Regions from separate parts of the Streptomyces sp. NPDC090499 genome, predicted to be linked through region 3. Evidence: riboswitches for the same ligand, from Rfam matches in the RefSeq annotation. Region 3 holds a riboswitch; each other region holds the start of a gene.

Region 1 (7,786 bases), on a different contig from region 3:
GGCCGACGCGCACATCGCGGCCGCGGAGAACCCGGCGGCCAGGGGCCGTTACATCGTGGCCAACGAGACGATGACGTCCTTCCACGAGATGTCCCGGATCATCCGCACCCGCCACCCCTGGGACCCGCGCCTGCCGCGCACCGCGCTCCCGCACGGCCCGGTACGGGTCCTGGGCCCGCTCTTCGGCCTCACCCAGGACTACATACGCAAGCACCTCGGCATCCGCTTCCGCGTCGACAACGGCCGCAGCATCCGCGAACTGGGCCTCGCCTACCGGCCCGTCGAGCAGACCCTCCTGGACCACCACGCGAGCTGGCGCTCCCGGCGGCGGAGGGTCTGAGCCCGACGGTCACGGGGGTCAGGCCGGGCGGATCACCCGGTGGATCGCCGACTCCCCGGCGTTGTAGATCGACTCCTCGCGGATGACCGCCCCGGGGCTCGGCGCGTGCACCATCGTGCCGCCGCCCGCGTAGATCCCCACGTGGCTGTCGTCGTCGAAGAAGAAGACCAGGTCACCCGGCTCGACGGCGGCCAGCGTGATCGGGGTGCCGGCCAGCGTCTGCTCCGGCGCGGTGCGCGGCAGCGTGACGCCGGCGGCGCGCCAGGCGGCCTGGGTCAGGCTGGACGCGTCGTACGCCCCCGGCCCGGTCGCTCCCCAGACACACGGCCGGCCGATCTGCTCCCGCGCGAACGCGAGCGCCTTCATCGCCTTGCCCGGCTCGGCCGCGACGCCCGGCTGGAGGAAGGCACCGGGGTCGGCGTAGCCGCCGGGCGCGGCTGCGGTGGGCACCGGGGCCGGGGCCTGCGGAGGCGCGGTCGGCAGGGGCGTGGTGGGGAGCGGGGCGGTGACGACCGGGGCGGGGGCGGCCATGGGCATCGCCATGGCGGGCGCGGCGGCCATCATCGCCTCGGGCGGCATGGTCATGGCCGCCGGCATCGCGGAGGCCTGCGGTGCGGAGGGCGCCGCCATGGGGGCTGCCACAGGCGCCGCCATCGGCGCGGGGATCGCCATGGCGGGTGCTGCCATCGCGGTGGGCATGGCCATGGTGGCCGCGTAGGCGTAGGCGTAGGTGCCGTCGGCGGACTGCATGCCTGCCGGGTAGGCGCCGGGCAGGTCGGCGACGGGTGCCGCGGCGAAGGGGGCGGCCGGCGGCACGGCGGCCATGGGCGGGGCGGGGGCGGCGGGGAACGCCGTGGAGTACGTGCCGTTGCCGTAGGCGGTGTCGGCGGCGAACGGTGGAACGTCGGTGTAGGCGGCGGACGCGTTCGGCGACATGATCCGGAAACCGCCGACGTCCATCGGCCCGGGGGCCGGGGCGGCAGCGGTGGGCGCTGCGGTCGGGAAGGCGCCGCTGTTCGTGGGACCCGCGGTGGGGAAGGCGCTCGTGCCCATCATGGGGTCGGCGGTGGGGAAGGCGCTCGTGCCCATCATGGGGTCCGCGGCCGGGAACGCGCTCGTGCCCATCATGGGGTCGGCGGTGGGGAAGGCGCTCGTGCCCGCCATGGGGTCCGCGGCCGGGAACGCGCTCGTGCCCGCCATGGGGTCCGCGGCCGGGAACGCGCTCGTGCCCATCATGGGGTCGGCGGCCGGGAACGCGCTCGTGCCCATCATGGGGTCGGCGGTGGGGAAGGCGCTCGTGCCCGCCATGGGGTCCGCGGCCGGGAACGCGCCCGCGTCGGCCGGGGTCGGCATCGGGAACGAGCCCGTGGCGCCCGGCGTCATGATGCGGAAGGAGCCGGTGTCCCCCGGGGCCGGAGCCTGGGCGGCGCCCGCGTCCATGACGGGCGCGGTCTGGTAGGTTCCGCCGCCCGAGCCGCCCGGGGTCATGACACGGAAGCCGCCCGCGTCCGCCGCGGCCCGGGTCGGGGCACTGTCGGAACCCCCCGGGGTCATGATGCGGAAGGTACCGGTGTCCGACGGGGACACGATCGGGATACCGCCCGTCTCGGTCACCGCCGGGAGCGCGCGGGTGGCGGCGGAGGAGCCGCTGCCGGTGCGCTGGTTCGGTATGCCGACGGGGGGCGCCTGCCAGGGCTGCACCGGGGCCTGCGCTTCGGGCGTCGGCCAGGGGCTGGACGACGGTGCAACGGCCTGGGCGACAGGGGCCGGGGCAGGGACCGCGTCGAGGGCGGCGATCGCGCGCTGCCCGGTGCGCTGGGACAGCACCTCGCGCGCCTTGGCGAGCTTGAGCTGGTTCCTGGTCTTCGAAGCACCCGGCGTCGGCCGCTGCGGCCCGGCGGCAGGCAGCGCCCTGGGCGCACCCGAGGGTCCCGCGGGCAGCGCCGCGGCGGGCCCCGCCGTCAACTCCAGCCTCGGACGCGCCGGCAGCTCGCGGACGACCTCGATCTCGCTCTGCGCCGACGGCCCCGCGGTCAGCTCCAGCCGGGCCGGGCCGGAGTCCTCCAGCTGGCCGAGCAGGTCCGCTGCCATGGCGCTGACAGGCCGGCGCGGCCCGGGGCGGGCGGGCTGCCGGTCGGTGGGCAGCGCGGCCGGCACGCTCGGCCCCAGTCTCGAGCGCGCCCCTTCGAACCACTCCCGGGCGATGTTGTCGAGGCCCGGGTCGTCACGACGGGTCCGTTTGAACAGCGGGACGCCGCGTGAGCGCGAGCCCCCGCTCATCGCACGGGTGGCGTTGTAGTTCCCGGTGGCGTTCTCGGCCTGGTCGTAGAGGCTGTCGATCCGCTGTCGAACCTCGTCACGGCTCTCGGGCGCCATTGAGGGGTCGTGCTCCTTCCGTACTCCGCCTACCGGGTTAGCTGTCGGGTTCGGGCGGTCGAGTCCGGAAGGCATGCCCTACGGCCTTTGCCCTTGCGGACGGCGGCCGATTCACCCCAGTGGTCGGTTGGGTCCCCGGCTCCGGACCAGCCCCTGAGGGGCACCGGACTCGGCGGAGGCCGCGCGGCCCGACGGGATTCGCCGGGGGGAGCCGAGCGGCTTGCCCGTCAACTTAGCCAACTTGTGTCACTCGTGTGAAGGTTGAAGTGGCTAATGTCCGATACGTATTTGTGATGTTCGTCGTAGCGTTCGGAACTCGACCGTACGGAACGGCATTTCGCGCGCATCCAGTGCATTCGCAGGGTCACCGGAGCGTTGCCGTGGGTCGCGTTCCCCCGCTTCCGGGGCGCCCGCTTTCTGTGAGGTCACCGTGAATTCCCGGGACTGTTGAACACGGCGGCGCCGCGGGCCGTATAGGGCCGGGGATTTCCATGCCCGGCCGCCCACGACATGCAGGGGAACGACCTTGAGACGCAACAGGCGCAGACGCCCGACCGGCGCACAACGCGCGACCTTCGCAGCGGTCGCCCTGATGCTCGGCGGCGGAGGACTGGTCGCGGTGAACGTCTATGCCTCGGCCACCGAGAACGGTGACGGCCAGGGGCAGGTCGCCACCGGCCAGGTGCTGTCCGCGCCCACGATCTACTGCCCCGACGTCGGCAGCCGGCTGACGGCGGTGCCCGACGGCGCCCGGGCGGACGTCGACCGTGAACTCGCCCAGATGGACCAGCAGGTCGCCGCCGCCTACCAGCAACTCACCCAGTCCGCGGCCGAGATCGAGGAGAACCCCGGCTTCGCCGGCCAGACGATCATCGACCCGCTGAAGGCGAAGCGGTCCGAGTCGCTCCAGCGCATCGCCGACGCCATCGGCCGCGAGGGAGACCGGCCGCAGGGCCTCGACGACCTCGCCGCCTGCACCCTGCGCTCCTCGAACCAGGGCGCCGGGCAGTCGGCGGCCCCCCAGGGCAGCGCCACGCCGAGCCAGAGCGGCCAGGGCAGCGCCGCGCCGAGCCAGGGCACCGGGGCGGGCGGCCAGGGCGGCAACGGACCGGTCGCCTCCGACTACGCGGACATCACCTCGGTCCAGCCGAACGTCACCACCCCGGCCGAGCAGTCCGGCGGCTCCACCGGCACCTTCGGCTCCAGCTGCGGCGTCAACGCGAACGGCCTGTTCAACTCGGACAACGTCATCGTCGCACCCGGCGTCTCCAACGGTGCCCACCACTTCCACGACTACATCGGCAACCAGTCCAACAACGCCTTCGCCAGCGACCAGGACCTCGCGAACGCGGACACCAGCTGCGCGGACCAGGGCGACAAGTCCACGTACTACTGGCCCGTGCTGCGACTGCAGAACGGCAAGCAGGAGCGGGACGCCGACAAGCCGGGCGGCGGCACCGAGGGCAACGCCGGGCAGATCGTCACCGCGAAGGAGGTCACGCTGACCTTCGAGGGCAACCCGACCTCCAAGGTCACCGAGATGCCGCGGCTGCTGCGCATCATCACCGGCGACGCCAAGGCGTTCGTCAACGGCCCGACCAATGCCAACGCCTCCTGGAGCTGCACCGGTTACGAGGACCGGCAGCTCAAGGACAAGTACCCGCTCTGCCCCTCCGGCAGCGACGTCGTGCGCACGTTCCGGTTCCAGAGCTGCTGGGACGGCCGGAACATCGACAGCGCCAACCACCGCACCCACGTGGCGTTCGAAGGCCCCGACGGCAGCTGCCCGGCCGGTTTCCAGGCCATCCCGCAGCTGGTGCAGCGCATCGTCTACGACGTGGCCGCGCCGAGCCTCCAGGACGGCGGCCGTACGGTCCCGCTGTTCGCGGTGGACTCGTTCCCCGAGCAGCTGCACAAGCCGGTCACCGACCACGGCGACTTCATCAACGTCTTCGACGAGAGCCTGATGCGGAAGATGGTCGACTGCATCAACTCCGGCCGCACGTGCGGCGCGGGCGCCGACGAGCAGCCGCCGTCCCAGAGCGCGGAGCCGTCCGCGCCGAGCGAGACCGCGAGCCCGGTGGAGCCGCCGGCCCAGACGCAGAGCGCCGAGCCGTCCGAGCCGGCGACCGAGCAGCCGTCGTCCCAGCAGCCGTCGTCCGACCAGCCGTCGTCCGACCAGCCGTCGTCCGAGCCCCCGGCCGGCGCCCCGGCCACGGAGACCGCCACCGCCCCTGGTTCCGGTTCCGGCTCCGGCGGCACCGGGCTGCCGAGGGTCTACGCGACTCCGTCGCCGAAGAAGACGTCGACCACGAAGTCGTCGGGCGGCGGCGTGATCAGCGCACCGACACAGCGCCCCGACACCGAGTCGCCCACCGGCAACGCCGCCGCCTCGCCCACCGGCACCGCGGTCGCCGCCCCGGCCGGCCAGGAGACCCCGGCCACCGGTTCGCAGACCGAGCCCCAGGCCGTCCAGGGCGGTCTCGCCGAGACCGGCGCCCACCTGTGGCCGGCCGTCTTCGGCGGCCTGCTGCTGCTCTCCGGGGCCGCGTTGCTGTGGCGCACCAAGCGGTCCTCGTTCTGACCTGTCACCTGCTGCGCAGGGTGTCCTGGGCGAGCTCGAACGCGGGGAGCATCTCGTCGTGCTCCGCGCTGTCGAGCCCGCCCAGGTGCAGCACGACGGGGCCGTGCCGGGTGACCACGGCCAGCGCCGACTCCTTCGCGCTCCCGCCCAGCAGCTCGCTGGTGCGGACGTAGTCGACCCGCACTCCGGACAGCCCGCCGGAGGTGAAGCTCCGGTACGCCGCCCGGCCGGTGCCGTCCTCGGCGGCCACGAACGCGCGCAGCACCGCGCGGGCGTCGCCGCTGCCCGGCTTCCCGGTCCACACCCGCAGGAAGCCGACGACCCCGGCCGGCCTGGCGTCCAGCTCGCAGACGAGCGTCACCGGGCCCTGCCGCAGCAGGCCGTCCATGGTGTCGCCGTCCACGCCGTGCGACGCGACCGCGGCGAGCCCGTCGACGGGCTTCGCCGCCCAGCCCGTGGCGATGCCGAACGTGACCGGCAGCGCGCACGCCGAACCGGCGGTGCCGACCGTGCCCGCGCGCTGGGCCGCCCCGCTCGAACCCTGCCCCGACACCGTGACGTCGGCCGAGCGTGCCGACACCCGGCACCCCGCCGGCAGCCCCGCCGACAGCGCGAGCAGCGCCACGCGCCTCCATAGGGTTCCCACCCCGGGCCTCCCCCTGCCGACCGCGCCGGCCACTCCCGCTCATCGTACGAATGCGCGCCCAGTACCCGCCTGGTGCACTCATCCGTTGACTGACCGTCACATTACTGAACCGTAACCTGACGACTGCTACCGCCGGTAATGCACGGCTCGTTACCGTCGGGTAAACCGCACCCGCCCCGTCGGCCGCTCCGGGGACGTCCTCCGCACCTCCCACGTCCAGGAGGTTCCCCATGCCTGTCCGCGTCCGCCTGCTGGCCACCGCCGTCGCCGTCGCCGCCTGTCTCGGTCTCCAGACCCTGCAGGCCACGGCCTCCCGGGCGGAGGTCTCCAGGGGTGTCACCATCCCCGCCTTCTACGACCCGCCGGCCACCCTGCCCACGGCCGACGGCGCCCTCGTCCGCACCGAAGCCCTCCCGCTGGCCCTGAGCCTGCCGAGCCTGCCCGGCCCGCTGCCGGGCACCGCGACCCGGCTGATGTACAGGTCCACGGACTCGGCGGGCGACCCCGTCGCCGTCACCGGCGCCTACATCGAGCCCACCCTCCCCTGGCTCGGCCCCGGCGCCCGCCCGCTGGTCGCGCTGGCCCCCGGCACCATGGGACAGGGCGACCAGTGCGCCGCCTCCATGGGCCTGCAGTACCCGCTGATCCTCAACGGCCAGACGGTGTCCGTCGGTTACGAGGACCTGTCGATCTACCGGCTGCTCGCCGAGGGCGTCGCGGTCGTCGTCACCGACTACGTGGGGCTCGGCGCCACGGACCGGCTGCACACCTACGTCAACCGGCTCGACGGCGCCCACGCCGTCCTGGACGCCGTACGCGCCGCCCGGAACCTGCCCGGCGCCTCGGTCACCGCGGCCTCACGCGTGGGCCTGTTCGGCTACAGCCAGGGCGGCGGCGCCACCGCCGCGGCCGCCGAACTGCAGCCCGCCTACGCCCCGGACATCACCCTCTCCGGCACCTACGCCGGGGCACCGCCCGCCGACCTCACCGCCGTCACCGCGGCCATCGACGGCAGCGACCTCGCGGGCGCCCTCGGCTGGGCCGTCAACGGCTTCGTGCAGGCCGATCCGGCGCTCGCGCCGATCGTCGACGCCCACCTCGGCACGGCGGGCCGGGCCGCCCTCACCGACCTGTCGACGATGTGCGTCGGCGACGCTCTCCTCGCCTACGGTTCCCAGCACAGCACCGCCTGGACGAACGACGGCAGTTCCATCTCCGAGGTCGTCGCCGAGGAGCCCGTCCTCCAGGCCTTCCTCGACGCACAGCGCATCGGACGGACCGCCCCCGCGAGCCCGGTACGGCTGGCCACCGGCGTCAGCGACGACCTCGTCCCGCACGCGCAGGCCCGGCAGCTCGCCGTGGACTGGTGCGACGAGGGCGCGGACGTCACCTACGTGCCGGTCCTCCTGCCGTCCGCCGGCCGGGCCCTGCTGAACCATCTCGAACCCCTGCTCACCGACCAGGGCGACGCCGTCGCCTGGCTCACCGCCCGGCTGTCCGGCGTACCGGCCGGCTCCAACTGCTGGAGCATGCCCGTCCAGCCCTGAGTCCCTGCCCGCCGCCGTTTGCCGTCGGCGGGCAGCGCACGGCAGGGTGCCGGTGTGCCCACCTTGCTGATCGTCCACCACACCCCCTCACCGCACTGCCAGGCCATGTTCGAGGCCGTGGTCTCCGGGGCGACGACCCCGGAGATCGAGGGCGTGCGGGTCGTGCGCCGGGCGGCGCTGTCCGCCACCGCTACCGACGTGCTCGCGGCCGACGGATACCTCCTCGGCACCCCGGCCAACCTCGGCTACCTCTCCGGCGCCCTCAAGCATTTCTTCGACCAGGTCTACTACCC
Region 2 (7,786 bases), on a different contig from region 3:
CTTGCCGAGGACGACCGCGGTAGGGCTGCTCTCGCCGCGCTCGATCCGGCTGATCATCGCCGGGGAGACACCGGAGGCGTCCGCGAGCTGTGCCAGCGTCCAGCGGCGGCGCTCCCGCTCGGTGCGGACCCGGGCGGCGATCTGCCGCACCAAGGGGTCGGCCGATGGTTCTACTATGTTGGACATGAATCCAATATACGAGAGAGGGCTGGTGGCCGTGCGTCCGGCCCGGCCGGGTGACGAGGAGGCCGTCCGCGCGATCCGCAACCATGCGATCGAGCACTCGACGGCCCTGTGGACCGAGACCCCGCAGTCCCCCGCCGAGGGCGCGGCCTGGTTCGCCGCCCACCTGGAACGCGGCTCGGCGCTGGTGGCCGAGTCGGCCGACGCGCCGGGCGAGGTGGCGGGGTTCGCGGTCTACGGCCCGTGGCGCGCCCTGGACGGCTACCGGCACACGGTGGAGAACTCGGTCTACGTCCGCGAGGGCAGCCACGGGCTCGGCATCGGCTCCGCGCTGCTCGGCCCGCTCATCGCCGCGGCGCGCGAGGCCGGCCACCACGTCATGATCGCCGGCATCGAGGCCGGGAACGCCGCGTCGGTCCGGCTGCACGACCGGTTCGGCTTCGAGCACGTCGGCACGGTCCGGGAGGTGGGCACCAAGTTCGGCCGCTGGCTGGACCTGACGATCATGCGGCTGCCGCTGGCCTGAGACGGCAACGCGGGTGGCGGGACGACCGATTAGGGTGACCGCGTGGCGAGAGTGCGGTTGAGCGTGGCCGAGCGGCGGGAGGAACTGCTGCGGGCCGCCATCGAGCAGATCGAGGCGCGGGGCGTGGCGGCGGTCCGGATCGCCGATGTGGCCTCGGCCCTCGGGGTGAGCAACGCCCTGGTGCTGTACCACTTCTCGACGAAGGAGAAGCTGGTCGCCGCCGCCTTCACCTATGCCGCCGAGGACGACCTGGCGCATCTGCGCAAGCTGCTGGGCCGCCGTACGTCGGCGCTGCGCCGGCTGCGGGCCGCGGTGCGCTGGTACGCGCCGACCGGACAGGCCAAGGGCTGGCGGCTGTGGATCGAGGGCTGGGCGGTGGCGTTGCGGGAGCCCGCGCTGCGGGACGTCACCAAGGGGCTGGACCAGCAGTGGAAGGCGGCCATCGCCGAGGTCATCGCCGAGGGGGTGGCGGCCGGCGAGTTCCGGTGCCCCGACCCCACGGCGGCGGCGCTGCGGCTGACCGCGCTGCTCGACGGGCTCGCCGTCCAGCTGACCTCGTACCCCGGCGCCGTCCCCCGGGCCAGGGCCCAGGCGTGGGCCGACGAGGCGCTGGCCCGCGAACTCGGGCTGCCCGAGCAGGAGTAAGGGGCGGCCCGCAGTGCGGCCGCCCCTTACCCGCCGGTTCCGCCTCAGGCCACGGAGGCGATCCGCATCTTGATGTCGTCCGGGGAGAGCGCCCCCTTGGCCGTCACGTGGTCGCCGGACGACTCGCCGCGCAGCCGGCGCCCGATCCAGGGGACCAGGTACTCGCGGGCCCAGTGCACGTCGTCGCGGCGGACCTCCAGGGTGCCGCGGGGCGGCAGCGGGGGCCACGGCTGGTCGGGGTCGGCCGGCACCTCGACGCCGAGCACCTGACCGGCGCGCAGCGCCACGCGCGTGTGCCCCTCGGGGGACAGGTGCAGGCGGTCGCCGTCCCAGGCCCGCCGGTCCTGCACGGTCTTGAGGGACCACAGGTCGAGGACCGGGCAGCCGTAGCGGTCGGCGATGGCCCGGACGTGTCCGTTGTACGTGGCGATCTTGCCGCGCAGGTGCTTGAGGACGGGCACGCCCCGGGTGTCGAAGCCGGTGGTCACGAGCACCGTGCCGACGGCCTCGGTCAGCCGGGCCACGGCCCGCTCGAACCGCTCGGCCACCTCGTCGGGGTCGGTGCCGGGGCGGATGATGTCGTTGCCGCCCGCGCAGAAGGAGACCAAGTCCGGGGCGAGTTCCAGGGCCTGCGGCACCTGGTCCGCCACGATCTGGTCGAGCAGTTTCCCGCGCACGGCGAGGTTGGTGTAACTGAAGTCGCCCTCGGGCTGCCGGTCGGACAGCAGTACCGCGAACCGGTCGGCCCAGCCGACGAACGCCCCGTCGGGGCCGGGGTCTCCCACGCCCTCGGTGAAGCTGTCCCCCACCGCTGCGTACGACCCGATCACTGATGCATTGTCACTCTTCGAATCGTCTCCCACATCGGGCCATGATTCACCTTCGGCTGTGACCTACGCGACCGTAATAAGGGGTTGACGCTCGGTGAGATAAGACACCCTTAAATACTTTGCCAATCTTGGAATAAGTCCCTGACCAGCGGCGTTGAAGTGTTGATCGAGTTCCGGGGCCGCGTGTGGGGCGACCCCGGAAACACCGCAGGCCGGGGCCGCGCGGTCAGCCGACGGTGACGCCCTTGGAGCGGAGGTAGGCGACCGGGTCCACGTCCGAGCCGTAGTCGGGGGTGGTGCGGATCTCGAAGTGCAGGTGCGGGCCTGTCACGTTGCCGGTCGCGCCGGAGAGGCCGATCTGCTGGCCCGCAGTCACGGTCTGGCCGACCGAGACCGACAGGGCGGAGAGATGGCCGTACTGCGCGTAGTAGCCGTCGGCGAGCCGGATGACGACCTGGTTGCCGTAAGCGCCGCCCCAGCCGGCCGTGACGACCGTGCCGGCACCGACGGCCTTGACCGGGGTGCCGGTCGGGACGACGAAGTCGACGCCAGTGTGGTAGCCGCTGGACCACATGCTGCCGGCCACGTGGTAGCCGGTGCCGATGGTGCCACCGGAGACCGGGAGGGTGAAGCCGAAAGCAGTCGCGACCGAATTGCCCGAATTGACCGAACTGCTCGAGGAACCCAGGGAATCGGACGAGGCCGAGGAACCAGACGAGGACGGGGCCGAGGACGAGGTGGACGACTGCGGGTTCGACTGCGCCTCGTGACGGGAGCCGGAGTCCGTCGGCGCGGCGTGCCGGCCGCCGAGGGTGAGCCTGAGGCCGGGGTGGATCAGCGAGGGGTTGCCGCCGACCGCCTGCCGGTTGTCGGCGTAGAGCCGGTGCCAGCCACCGCGGACGTTCTGGTCACGGGCGATCTTCGCGAGATAGTCACCGGGGACCACCGTGTAGATCCGCCGTGCGGAATGCGCGGTGCCGGAATTCCCTGCGGGCGCCTCCTTCACCGCGGCCTTCTCGACGACGGGAAGCGACTGGGTGGTCTTTTCGGAAAGGGACTGCGTGGTGGCCGCGTGGGCGCCGGCGGCCCCCATGAGCGGCAGGGCCAGCGCGGCACCGCCGGTTCCGGCGACGGCCATCGAACGAGTGAGGCGCTGGGACTTGGGACGGCGGTGCTTACCCTTCGCGGGCATGGCGCATTCCTCTCCTGCGCCTGCGAGGTGAGCTGTCGGGTTCGGGCTGGAGCTGCCCGGCCACACCGGAAGACGTGGCTACACCCCTAGCCGTCCCGGGAACCGGAACAGGCGGTCATACCTGGCGGGTCCCCCGCTCCTGCCGGGCACGGGTGAGTGTGTGTGGGGACTCCGGGCGGCGGCAGGATTCGGCGTTCCGCCCGGATGTGTGGCGAACGTAAGCGAGTGAGACGGACGTGGACAAGCGCCCGGTTCCGGCCGTCAGGTCCCGACTTGATCCGTTACCGGGAATTCCGGTCACCCTCCGTGAATTCCGGCCCATTCGGATTTCCAATTCGCCTGCGAAATATCGGCATTACGTGAGCATGACGCGCGACGGACGGTCACGAATATGACGCTCCTCACGCACGTCACGCCACGTCCACTTATTCCGGAGCAAGTCGTAATGAAAGTACCAATTCGGGCAGATGCCTCAGATCCGGCGGAGTCGGAAGACCGCCGCATCCAGGTCGCCCTTCAGCCCGGTGCGCAGCCCGTGGTGCAACAGCACCGCACCCCGGTGCACTTCGCCCGTTTCACGGCATTCGTACGACGCGGTCGGGTCAAGCCCCTGCAGCCGCAGCGCCGGCGCCGGCTCGCCGTAGCTCTGCGCCTGCAGCCAGGCCAGGACGACGGTCTCGTCGCCGAGCGTGTACTGCACCGCGCTGAGCCCGCCGGCCGGCGGCCGCAGCCGGAACTGGTCGCCGCGCTGCACCAGGGGCCTGATCTCCTTGTAGAGCTCCACCCAACGGCCGGCCTCGGCGAGCTCTTCCTCGGTCCAGTTCGAGAGGTCGCCGCCGACCCCGAGCGCCCCGGCCATGGAGCTGACGAACCGGAAACGCAGCGAGCTGACCCGGCCGTTGAGCTGGTGGTTCGGGCTGTCGGTGACCCAGGCGGACATCACCCGGGCAGGGTGGATCTGGCTGAAGCCGTGCTGGATGGCGAGGCGGTCCAGCGGGTCGGTGTTGTCGGAGGTCCACACCTCGTCGGTACGGCTCATGATCCCGAGGTCGATCCGCCCGCCACCGCCGGAGCAGGACTCGATGGCGACGTTCGGGTGGGCCGCGCGGATCCGGTCGAGCAGCGCGTACAGCCCGCGCACGTGGTCGACCCACAGGCGCTGCGGGTAGGGCTCGCCGGGCCAGCCCGCGTCCGTGAAGCAGCGGTTGAAGTCCCACTTGACGTAGTCGATCGGGGCGCTGGACAGCAGGGTGTCGAGCTGCTCCCAGAGGTATTCCCGGACGTCCTCGCGGGCGAGGTTGAGGACAAGCTGGTTGCGGAGTTCGGTCCGCTTCCGTCCCTCCTGGTACTGCACCCAGTCGGGGTGGGCGCGGTACAGGTCGCTGTCCGGGTTGACCATCTCGGGCTCGACCCAGATGCCGAACTCCATGCCGAGGGCGTGCACGTAGTCGGCGAGGGGCTTGAGGCCCTTGGGGAAGCGGTCGGGGTTGGGCGTCCAGTCGCCGAGGCCGGCGCGGTCACTGGTGCGGGCGCCGAACCAGCCGTCGTCCACCACGAACAGCTCGACGCCGATCGCGGCGGCCCGGCGGGCGAGGGTGGCCTGCTGCTCCTCGGAGATGTCGAAGGTGGTGGCCTCCCAGGAGTTGAAAAGCACCGGCCGGTCCTGGTCGGCGTCCGGGATGATGTACGCCCGCTGGTAGGCGTGCCAGGCGCGGCTCGCCCCGCCGAAGCCGCCGTCGGTCCACAGGCCCGCGAAGACCGGGCTGGTGTACGACTCGCCCTCGGCCAGCATCAGCAGGCCCGAGTCGTCGTAGCCGGCGCCGCCGGTGATCTGCACGCGCGCGTCGGGAAGTTGGGCGACCGCGATGCGCCAGGAGCCGGACCAGCCGAGGGCGCAGCCCCAGACCTCGCCGCGCTCCTCGGTGGCGTCGGTGTCGAGGGCGACCCAGGGCAGGTGCTGGTGGCTGGTATGGCCGCGGCGGCTGCCGATGACCTTCTCGCCGTAGGTGAGCGGGGCGCTGGTGAGCCGGGACTCGGCGGCCCAGCGGCCGTGCAGCTGGGAGAGCCGCCAGCCCTCGCGGTCGGGGAGCGTCCAGGCGGCGGGGTCGGCGCGCAGCAGCTCCACGCGCGCGTGCGCCTCGTTGTCGACGGTCACCCAGCGCTCGACGACATCGCCGCGCATCCGGTAGTGCAGCGTGATGACGATGCCGTCGTCCGTGAAGCGCAGCCGGAGCTCGTCGTCCTCGACGACCTCGTACGACCCGAAGGTCCACTCGGTGCCCCGGCGCTCCTCGGTCCGCACGGACAGCGCGGGGCGGACGAAGCGGGGGCCGCCCTCGACGGGGTACTCCTCGCGGCCGTCCAGCGGGGACTCGAAGGCCCAGTAGTCGGGCAGTGCCCGGGTGCTGAGCTCCTCGGCGTCGGCGAGCCGGATCCTGGGCCCCCAGTGCAGGTGGAGCAGTTCGTCGGTCTCCGTCAGATGCAGCGCATAGCTGCTGCCGGGGCCCGACAGCAGCCAGGTACGACCGTTTTCGGCGATGTCCACCATCGAGAAACCTCACACAGGTGCCAACAGATCCACTCAAGCACCAACATCATCCGGGGCCACGGGCCCCGGAGGCAAGGGCCACTGGCCGCGGAGGCGCTGCCTGTGGACAACTCATTGCCTGTGGAAACCGATGTCGTATGGTCGGTCCAGTGCCCGTCGACGAGCAGCGCCGACGGGTCCGACCGGGAGGAGCCCCCCGTGACGCAGCAGGTCCCGTCGACCGAGCCCGAGCTGGCCGGTGTGCGCAACTTCCGTGACGTGGGCGGCCTGCCGACCGTGGACGGGCGCCGGGTGCGGCCGGGCGTGCTGTTCCGCAGCGGCCATCTGGCGCACGCGACGGAAGAGGACGCGGAGTTCCTCGGCTCGCTCGGTCTGCACACGATCTTCGACTTCCGCAACGCGGCCGACCAGAAGCTGGAGGGCCCGGACGTCGAGCTGCCCGGCGTACGGAACCTGAACCTGCCGCTGACCGACCCGGCGCACGGCGCCGACTTCTGGAAGATGGTCCGTGAGGGCGAGATCGACCAGCTGCGCGCACTCCTGGGCGACGGCAAGGCCGCGGCCCGGATGGTCACCTCGTACCGCTCGATCGTCAAGGACCGCACCGACGAGCACTCGCGCGTGCTGCACGCGCTCGCCGAGGACAGCGTCCCGGCGCTGATGCACTGCGCGGCCGGCAAGGACCGGGCGGGCATCTCCATAGCCGTGACGCTGCTCGCGGTGGGTGTGGAGCGGGACGCGATCCTCGTGGACTACCTGGAGTCCAACGCCAAGCACCGCCGCTACAAGGTGCGGCGCAGCGGCAGCGGGGAGAGCGTGTACAGCCCCGAGGTGATGGAGCTGCTCAGCCCGCTCTTCGACGCCCGCGCGGAGTACCTCGCGGCGGCCTTCGAGAGCATCCACGAGACCTGGGGCGACGTCGACACCTACCTGGAGCAGGGCCTGAAGCTGGCCCCGGAGACCCGGGAGCGGCTGCGCGAGCGCCTGCTCGACTGAGGCCGGGCGGAAGGCCGCGGCTCAGCCCTTGCCACCGAGGGAGAACAGCAGAAAGAGGAAGCCTGCCAGGACGTGCCCGACGGCGAGATAGATGACCAGCCGGATCCACAGGGACCGGGGGAACTTCTCCTCGATGTTGCTCACGGCAGCTCTCCAGTGATGCCAGTGCTGGGGCCCAGGCACAGGGTGGCCGTGGGGCTCTGCAGCAGGGTGTGGACGAACAGGAGCTCGACCCCGTCGTGGTCCTCGGCGGCGAGCCGGTGCGGGGTCAGCGAGTCGAAGTGCGCGCTGTCGCCGGGCGCGAGCACATGGATCGTGTCACCGAGACGCAGCCGGAGCCGGCCGCGCAGGACGTACAGCCACTCCTCGCCGGGATGCACGCGCACGATGTCGCCCTGGGAGCCGTACGGCACCCGGACGCGCAGCGCCTGCATCCCCCGGCCGGACGCACCGGCCTGCCAGTACGTCCAGCCGCCGGCATGGGTCGGTTCCATGTCGCCGGCCCGCACGATCGCGTCCCGGTCGGCGACGGTCTCCCCCAGCAGATCCGATACCGTCGTACCGTAGACACGCGCGAGCGCGAGCAGCATCGGCAGCGAGGGCTGCCGCTGCCCGGTCTCCAGCCGGGACAGGTGCGCGGGCGACAGCCCGGCGTCGCGGGCGGCGGCCTCCAGGGTGAGGCCGGCGCGGCGGCGCAGGGCGCGCAGCTGCGGGGCGACGACGGGCAGGTCCTCGACCGGCCCGCCCGCCCGCTCGTTCGCGGAGGAGCTCATGCCTCCATTCAGCCGCAGCTTTGTCTCCGAGGCAATTTTCTTGCCTCAGAGACAAAAAGCTAGCGGTTGGCCACCGCCTGCTTGATCAGCGTC
Region 3 (7,786 bases):
GTGCATGGAGGGGATCGCCGCCCGCTCGGCGTGCGTCGAGCGCAGCAGCCGCTCGGTGATCTCCCGGACCCGGGCGTAGGGGATGCGGGAGTGGTGGATGGCGGCGGAGTCGTACTCCTGCAGGTCCTGGTGGATGGCGGAGAGGGTCGTCACGGACCCGGCCAGACCGACGAGGGTCCGCGCCTCGCGCAGCGGTACGGTCTCCTCCGCGAGGTCGAGGGCGCGCTCGATGTCGGCCCGCATGGCGGCGGTCTCGGCCTCGGTGGGCGGGTCGCTGACGTGCCCCTCGTGCACGAGGTGCCGCTCGGTCATCCGCACGCACCCGACGTCCACGGACCGCGCGGCCCGCACGTGCTCCTCGCCGACCACGAACTCGGTCGACCCGCCGCCGATGTCCACGACGAGGAACGGCTTTGCGAGGTCCTCGCGCCCGGTCAGCTCCCTGGTCGCCCCCGTGAAGGAGAACTCGGCCTCCTGGTCGCCGCTGATCACCTCCGGCTCGACACCGAGGATGTCCAGCACACCGCGCACGAACTCGTCCCGGTTCTGGGCGTCCCGGGAGGCGGAGGTGGCCACGAACCGCAGCCGCTCCGCCCCGTACTCCTTGATGACCGCCGCGTACTCCCGGCAGGCCGCGAACGTCCGCTGCAGCGCCTCCGGCGCCAGCCGCCCGGTCCGGTCCACCCCCTGCCCGAGCCTCACGATCACCATCCGCCGGTCCAGATCGACGAGCTCCCCGGTCTCCGGGTCCGCGTCGGCGACGAGGAGGCGGATGGAGTTGGTACCGCAATCGATGGCGGCGACGCGGGTCATGGCGGTGGGTTCCTTGTCTGTTCGTGGCTTGTCGGCAGACCGAACCGAGCCGGGCGGCACCTGCTCGGCGGACCGAGTCGGGTGGTGGGTGGGCGAGGGCCCCGGGGGCCCGGGGGCCCGGGGGTCCGGGGGCCCGGGGGTCCGGGGGCCCCGGGACGGCGGCGTGTCCGGCGGTCAGTGCTCGGCCGAGGGCACCACGCACGTCCCCTTGGCCCACCACTCCGGCAGCATGGCGATCGCCTCGTCGCCGAGCGGGTTCACGCCGGGTCCGGCGGCCAGCGAGTGGGCCACCAGGACGTGGAGGCACTTCACGCGGTCCGGCATCCCGCCCGCGCTCGGGAAGCCCGTGAGCTCCTCGATCTCGTCGCGGCGCGCGATGTAGTCCTCGTGCGCGGCCCGGTACGCCGCCGCCAGCTCCGGGTCGCTCTCCAGCCGTGCCGTCATCTCCTTCATGACGCCGTTGGCCTCGAGGGTCCCGATCGCGGACGCGGCCTTCGGGCAGGTCAGGTAGTACAGCGTCGGGAAGGGCGTCCCGTCCGGCAGCCGCGGCGCGGTCTCCACGACGTCCGGCTGCCCGCACGGGCACCGGTGCGCGATCGCCCGCAGCCCGCGCGGCGGCCGGCCGAGCTGCTGCTTGAAGGCCTCGACGTCCGCGTCGGTCGGCTCGGTGCGCGGGGTGGAGGGCGGTGGCGTTTGCATGACTGTGTTCTGCGTGGCTTTCTGTCGGTTCACTGGTCGGACGCGTCGGACTTGTCGACGCCGTCCCAGACGTTCGCGTACCAGGGCCGGTCGGCCGCCCCGAGGTAGGCGTGCGCCTGCCTGGCGGCACCGGGGTCGATGACCACGAACCCGGTCTCCCCCGGCATCACGTAGTGCAGCCGCTCGCGGATCTGCTGCTCGGCGTACGCGTCGTCCTGCCACCGCGCCTTGAGGTCCCGCAGCTGCTCGACCCGCTGCCTGGCCTGCTCCTGCTGCCGTTCGAGGTCGGAGATCTCGGCGCCCTGGGAGACGTACTGCCGCATCGGATAGGCGAGCGCGACGACCATCGTGCACAGCACGATCGCGAGCAGCGCGGCGCGGCCGGTGAGCCGGGAGCGGCGGGCCTGGCGCCTGGTCTGGGAGCGGTAGACCCGGGCCGCCGTCTGCTCGCCGAGCAGCTTGAGCCTGGTCGCGGTGGAGAACCGGTCCCGGTCCTTCGCGGCCATGTCCCCGCCTCCCTGGTCGCCCTGATACGTGCGTACGTCCCCGGACACGGTACGGGACCGGGTACGGGGACGTACGTACGACTGGCTAAGCCTTACCCTCTAGCGGGCTCAGCCCTTGAAGCGCGGGAAGGCGCTGCGGCCCGCGTACACCGCCGCGTCGTCGAGGATCTCCTCGATGCGCAGCAGCTGGTTGTACTTGGCGACGCGCTCGGAGCGGGCCGGGGCGCCGGTCTTGATCTGGCCGCAGTTGGTGGCGACGGCGAGGTCGGCGATGGTGACGTCCTCGGTCTCGCCGGAGCGGTGCGACATCATGCACTTGAAGCCGTTGCGCTGGGCGAGCTCGACGGCGTCCAGGGTCTCGGTGAGCGAACCGATCTGGTTCACCTTCACCAGCAGGGCGTTGGCGGTGCCCTCCTCGATGCCGCGGGCGAGGCGCTCCGGGTTGGTGACGAACAGGTCGTCGCCGACGATCTGCACCTTGTCGCCGAGCTTGTCGGTGAGGACCTTCCAGCCGGCCCAGTCGTCCTCGAACAGCGGGTCCTCGATGGAGACCAGCGGGTAGGCGGCGACGAGCTCCTCGTAGTACTCGGTCATCTCGGCGGCCGAGCGGGACTTGCCCTCGAACTCGTACTTGCCGTCCTTGTAGAACTCGGACGCGGCGACGTCGAGCGCGAGCGCGATCTGCTCGCCGGGGACGTAACCGGCCTGCTTGATGGCCTCCAGGATGAGGTCGAGCGCGGCGCGGTTCGACTCCAGGTTCGGGGCGAAGCCGCCCTCGTCGCCGAGGCCGGTGGCCAGGCCCTTGCCCTTCAGGACCTTCTTCAGCGTGTGGTAGACCTCGGCACCCCAGCGCAGCGCCTCGGAGAAGGACTCCGCGCCGATCGGGGCGATCATGAACTCCTGGATGTCGACGTTGGAGTCCGCGTGCGAGCCGCCGTTGAGGATGTTCATCATCGGGACGGGCAGCAGGTGCGCGTTCGGGCCGCCGAGGTAGCGGAACAGCGGCAGGTCGGACGCCTCGGAGGCGGCGTGCGCGACGGCGAGGGAGACGCCGAGGATGGCGTTGGCGCCCAGCGAGCCCTTGTTGTCGGTGGCGTCCAGGTCGAACATGGCCTGGTCGATCAGGCGCTGCTCGGTGGCGTCGTAGCCGACCAGCTCCGGGCCGATCTGCTCGATGACGGCGAGGACGGCCTTCTCGACGCCCTTGCCCTGGTAGCGGTTGGGGTCGCCGTCACGGAGCTCGATGGCCTCGAAGGCACCGGTGGAGGCACCGGACGGGACGGCGGCACGACCCGTGCTGCCGTCGTCGAGGCCGACCTCGACCTCGACCGTGGGGTTGCCTCGGGAGTCCAGGATTTCCCGGGCTACGACGACGTCGATGGACGGCACGAGCATCTCCTTCTTGGGATGTGACGCTGGTTGTGCGGGGCGCACGCGGGCCTCGTCGGCCCTTGCTCAGCCTTGCGACTAGAGCCTAACCGTCCAAGGGCCGTCGGCCGGCACGACCGACCGGCCCGTGGACACACAGACGGTACTCATTGTTCACGTGCGGAACAAAGGGGGTCCCGATGAAGAACGGAAGAAGAGCGGGCCAAGAAGGGGACGGCGGGGCGGCGGGGCGGCGGGGCGGCGGGGCGGCGGGGCGGCGGCGGCGGCGGCGGCAAAGAGAAACCCCGCCCCGGTGCGTTCGGGGGAAAACGCACCGGGGCGGGGGTCCGTGGGGGACGGGGGTGACCCTCACGTGGTCTCCACTATGGGGACCACGGTTGTGGGGGAGCTGTGGTTCAGCTGGGCACCGCTTAGTACTTTCGGCGGCCGCCCCGCGGGCTGCGTCAGGTGCCCTACTTCAGGTGCAGCTGCTGGCCCGGGTAGATGAAGTCGGCGTCCTCGACGATGTCCTTGTTCAGCTTGAACAGCGCCTGCCAGCCGCCCTTGACCTTGTGCTTCTCGGCGATCGAGCTGAGGGTGTCGCCCTTGACGACCTTGTACTCGCCGTCGCCCTTCTTGACCTTCTTGCCGGTCGGGGTGGTGACGGTCTTCTTGGCGGCCGGACGCTCGGCGGAGCGGGAGGCGGCCTGGGTGTCGGTCGAGCGGGTGCTCGTGCCGGCGCTGCTGCTCGACGAGCTGGAACTGCTGGAGCTGCTGCCGGTGTAGGTGGCGCCGGACAGGCCCGTGCCGCAGACCGGCCAGGCACCCTTGCCCTGGGCGGCGAGGACCTTCTCGGCGATCGTGATCTGCTGCGCCTTGGTGGCCTGGTTGGCCTGCGCGGCGTACTGCGTACCGCCGTACGCGGCCCAGGTCGAGGCGGAGAACTGCAGACCGCCGTAGTAGCCGTTGCCGGTGTTGATGGCCCAGTTGCCGCCGGACTCGCACTGGGCGACCGTGTCCCACTCGGAGGCGGTGGCGGCGGAGGCGCTGCCGGCCGCCATCAGCGGGGCGGCGACGGCGACGCCGGTGACACCGGCGACGGCGATGGCGCGGACGGCCTTGGACGGACGGCGATGCTTGCCCTTGCCGGAGAACAGCATGGATCGATCCCCTCACCGACGCCTGCGAGGTGAGCTGTCGGGTTCGGGCCGGTTGAGTTGCCCGGCCGCACACCGCATGTCGGTGCGCGACTTCACCCCGAGCCGGATCGGCAGCCTCAACTACCGGTCCCGGCACTTACCTTGGGTCCCCCGCTCCTGCCTACGGCGCATGACGCGACGACTGTTCCCGGGCGGCCGCTGGCAGGACTCGGCGTTGCGACGGCCGGGGCTCGTGGTGACGAGCGGCCTTGACCGTAAACAGGCCATCAGGTGAATTTCAAAGATGATCAGGGCTTCTGAGACTCATCCCACACTTTCACCAAAACGGACATTCAACTCGAAGCGGGGCGTCAACTCCCGCCGCGTTTCGTCCTATTCGGTGCCGAGTTTCAGGGTCTGACCGGGGGTGATGGCATTCGGGTCGGTGCCGATGTCGGCCTTGTTCGCGTCGTAGAGCGCGCGCCATCCGCCGTCGAGGCCAAGGGAGTCGGCGATGGAGGCGAGGGTGTCGCCGTCGTGGACGGTATAGGTGCCGCCGCCGTCGGAGGCGTGCCGGCCGGAGGAGGTGGCGCTCTGACCCTTTGTCACGCTTTCGTCCGCCGAGCCACCGCGGTGCTTGCCGCCGCCGCTGACGGCCCCCGTGTCGACCAGGCTCCAGGACCCCCCGGTCTGCCATGAATTGTCCGAGTCATCGGCCCCGGAAGTGGCGGGACTCTCACTCGCCTTCGAGGTGCCGGAGCCGGAATCGGAGCCGGAGGATTCCGACTTGTCCGTCTTGCTGGATTTGCCGGAGGTGTCGGCCTTGGAGTCGCTGTCGGTGCTTGCGCCCGGGGAGGGGGTGGCGGAGTCGCTCCCGGAGTCCGCGGTGCCCGAAGAGGAGTCGGAACCGGAGGAGGACGAGTCGGACAGGCCGGAGGACGAGTCCGACGAGTCGGAGGAACCGGACGAATCATCCGAACCGCCGAGTCCCGTGTCGACGTTCACCGAGGCGTCGTCGGACGAGAGCCCAGCGATCAGCGCGCACGTCCGCCAGGGCTTGGTGCCCTGGTCGGCGAGTATCTTCTCGGCGACCGCGATCTGCTGCGAACGGCTCGCCTGGTCCGGCGTACTGGCGTACTCCAGGCCCCCGTACTTGCTCCAGTCGTCCAGGGACATCTGGAGGCCGCCGTAGTAGCCAGTGCCGTTGTCGGCGCTCCAGGAGCCGCCGCTCTCGCACTCGGCCACCTGGTCCCAGGTGGAGCCGTCGGCCGCGCTGGCGTTCACCGCGCCGAGGAGGGGGAGGGCAATGGCGGAGCCGGTCACCCCGGCCGCGACGAGGAGTGCCGGAGCCTGGCGGGGGCGACGGTGACGACCGTTCCCGGAGAGCATGCGGAAACCTTTCGAGCGACAGCGGTGACCGGCACGGCGGGTCCCGCAAGGGCGCCGTGCTGATGGGTGAACGTATCGGCAGACGATCACTTGTCACAAGTTAATGCCGCGCAGATCACGTGAAGATCACAGACTTGAACGCTGGTCATCTTTTGCCCGTAGGGGCAGGTGGAGGCTTCAGCGGCCGGTCGGCGTGAACTCCACCGGGAGCGTGCGCAGCCCGCGCATGATGAGCCCGCCGCGCCACCGCAACTCGCTCTCGTCCACCGCGAGTCGCAGGTCGGGAAGACGGGCGAGGAGGCCGGCGAGCGCGGTCTGGCCCTCCAGCCGGGCGAGCGGGGCGCCGAGGCAGTAGTGGATGCCGTGGCCGTAACCGAGGTGCTGGTTGTCCCGCCGGGCGAGGTCGAGGGTGTCCGGCTCCGCGAACCGCTCCGGGTCCCGGTCCGCCGCGGCCAGGACGACCAGGACCGGGTCGCCGGGCGCGATGTGCTGCCCGCCGAGCACGACCGGCTCGGTGGCGAACCGCCAGGTGGCCAGCTCCACCGGCCCGTCGTAGCGGAGCAGTTCCTCGACACCGGTCTCCAGCAGCCCGCGCTCGCCGGCGGCCAGGGACTCCTGCAGACGCACCCGCTGCCCGGGGTGGGTGAGCAGCGCGTACGTGCCGTTCCCGATCAGGTTGACGGTGGTCTCGAAGCCGGCGAACAGCAGGATGAACGCCATGGCCGCGGCCTCGTTCTCGGTGAGGTGCTCCCCGTGGTCCGAGGCCCGGATGAGCCCCGAGATGAGGTCCTCGCCGGGACCGGCCTCGGCGGGCAGCGCCTCCCGCTTCCGGTGGATCAGCTCGGCCAGATACCCCCGCATCTTCTTCACGGACCGCGCGACCCCGCCCCGCGGCCCGCCCCCGTGCCGGATCATCATTCCGGCCCAGTCCCGGAAGTCGTCCTGGTCCTCGGGCGGGACGCCGAGCAGGTCGCAGATGGCGTAGATGGGGAGCGGGAAGGCGAACTCGTGGATGAGGTCGGCCTCGCCCCGCTCCGCGAACCCGTCGATGAGCCGGTCGGTCAGCTCCCGCACCCGCGGCGCGAACTCGGCCACCCGGCGCGGGGTGAACGCCTTGCTCACCAGCCGCCGCAGCCGGGTGTGGTCCGGCGGGTCGATGTTCAGCAGATGCGTCATCAGCTCGGCCTTGCGCTCCCCGGGGATACCGGTCTTCCCCTTGGCGTGCGCGGGCTCGTCGTGGTGCGCCGGGTTCTTGGAGAGCCTCGGGTCGGCCAGTGCCTGCCTGGCATCCCCGTACCGCGTGACCAGCCAGGCCTCCACCCCGCTGGGCAGCCGGGTCCGCTGCACCGGCTCGTGCTCCCGCAGCCAGGCGTAGGCGGGGTAGGGGTCGGCGGCGAACTCCCAGGTGAACAGGTCGGGGGCGGAGGCGGTCACTTCGCCACTCCCTCCGCCGCGCGCACCGCGTCCCGGTAGGACCGGGCCGCCGCCCGCAGCGCGGCCTCCGGGTCGACGCCGTCGGCCTCCGCACGGGCCGCCAGGGCGAGCAGCTCGTACCCGATGCCCGGCGCCTGCGGCAGCGGCACGTCAAGACCGGCCGTGCGCACCCGCGAGGCCAGCTTCGCCGCCAGTGCGAGGCCCGGCTGCGCGAGGGGTATCCCGTCCGTCACCGACTCGCGCCGCTTCTCCACCGCCTTGGTCCGCAGCCAGTGCTCCTTGACCTCCTCCGGCGTCGACGCGGTCTCGTCGCCGAAGACGTGCGGGTGGCGGTGGATGAGCTTGGCGACGATGCCTCCCGCGACGTCGTCGACGGAGAAGGGGGCGTCCGGGTCCTCCTCCGCGATCCGCGCGTGGAAGACGACCTGGAGGAGCACG

Evidence for each region. Region 3 has a riboswitch for cyclic di-AMP ahead of ACIQVL_RS34315 (transglycosylase family protein). Riboswitches for the same ligand answer to the same signal wherever they lie in the genome.
Region 1: it holds a riboswitch for cyclic di-AMP, as region 3 does, so the genes downstream of both, ACIQVL_RS29140 (C40 family peptidase) here and ACIQVL_RS34315 (transglycosylase family protein) in region 3, are expected to answer to the same signal.
Region 2: it holds a riboswitch for cyclic di-AMP, as region 3 does, so the genes downstream of both, ACIQVL_RS43885 (peptidoglycan DD-metalloendopeptidase family protein) here and ACIQVL_RS34315 (transglycosylase family protein) in region 3, are expected to answer to the same signal.

The regions. Positions count from the first base shown of each region.
Region 1 covers NZ_JBIVXP010000008.1:343,288-351,073, forward strand. Annotated here, with positions in the region: gene ACIQVL_RS29135 (NAD-dependent epimerase/dehydratase family protein) at 1-340, shown strand, start outside; gene ACIQVL_RS29140 (C40 family peptidase) at 359-2,716, opposite strand; cyclic di-AMP (ydaO/yuaA leader) riboswitch at 2,727-2,901, opposite strand; gene ACIQVL_RS29145 (DUF1996 domain-containing protein) at 3,309-5,300, shown strand; gene ACIQVL_RS29150 (lipoprotein) at 5,305-5,925, opposite strand; gene ACIQVL_RS29155 (lipase family protein) at 6,177-7,493, shown strand; gene ACIQVL_RS29160 (flavodoxin family protein) at 7,548-7,786, shown strand, end outside.
Region 2 covers NZ_JBIVXP010000021.1:117,546-125,331, reverse strand. Annotated here, with positions in the region: gene ACIQVL_RS43905 (helix-turn-helix domain-containing protein) at 1-186, opposite strand, end outside; gene ACIQVL_RS43900 (GNAT family N-acetyltransferase) at 185-709, shown strand; gene ACIQVL_RS43895 (TetR/AcrR family transcriptional regulator) at 752-1,354, shown strand; gene ACIQVL_RS43890 (SGNH/GDSL hydrolase family protein) at 1,399-2,184, opposite strand; gene ACIQVL_RS43885 (peptidoglycan DD-metalloendopeptidase family protein) at 2,411-3,376, opposite strand; cyclic di-AMP (ydaO/yuaA leader) riboswitch at 3,381-3,541, opposite strand; gene ACIQVL_RS43880 (alpha-galactosidase) at 3,849-5,924, opposite strand; gene ACIQVL_RS43875 (tyrosine-protein phosphatase) at 6,123-6,920, shown strand; gene ACIQVL_RS43870 (DUF6126 family protein) at 6,942-7,064, opposite strand; gene ACIQVL_RS43865 (helix-turn-helix domain-containing protein) at 7,061-7,693, opposite strand; gene ACIQVL_RS43860 (aspartate aminotransferase family protein) at 7,753-7,786, opposite strand, start outside.
Region 3 covers NZ_JBIVXP010000011.1:218,418-226,203, reverse strand. Annotated here, with positions in the region: gene ACIQVL_RS34335 (exopolyphosphatase) at 1-813, opposite strand, end outside; gene ACIQVL_RS34330 (DUF501 domain-containing protein) at 988-1,512, opposite strand; gene ACIQVL_RS34325 (septum formation initiator family protein) at 1,542-2,018, opposite strand; gene eno (phosphopyruvate hydratase) at 2,127-3,413, opposite strand; gene ACIQVL_RS34315 (transglycosylase family protein) at 3,860-4,546, opposite strand; cyclic di-AMP (ydaO/yuaA leader) riboswitch at 4,551-4,724, opposite strand; gene ACIQVL_RS34310 (transglycosylase family protein) at 4,919-5,914, opposite strand; gene ACIQVL_RS34305 (cytochrome P450) at 6,092-7,348, opposite strand; gene ACIQVL_RS34300 (nucleoside triphosphate pyrophosphohydrolase) at 7,345-7,786, opposite strand, start outside.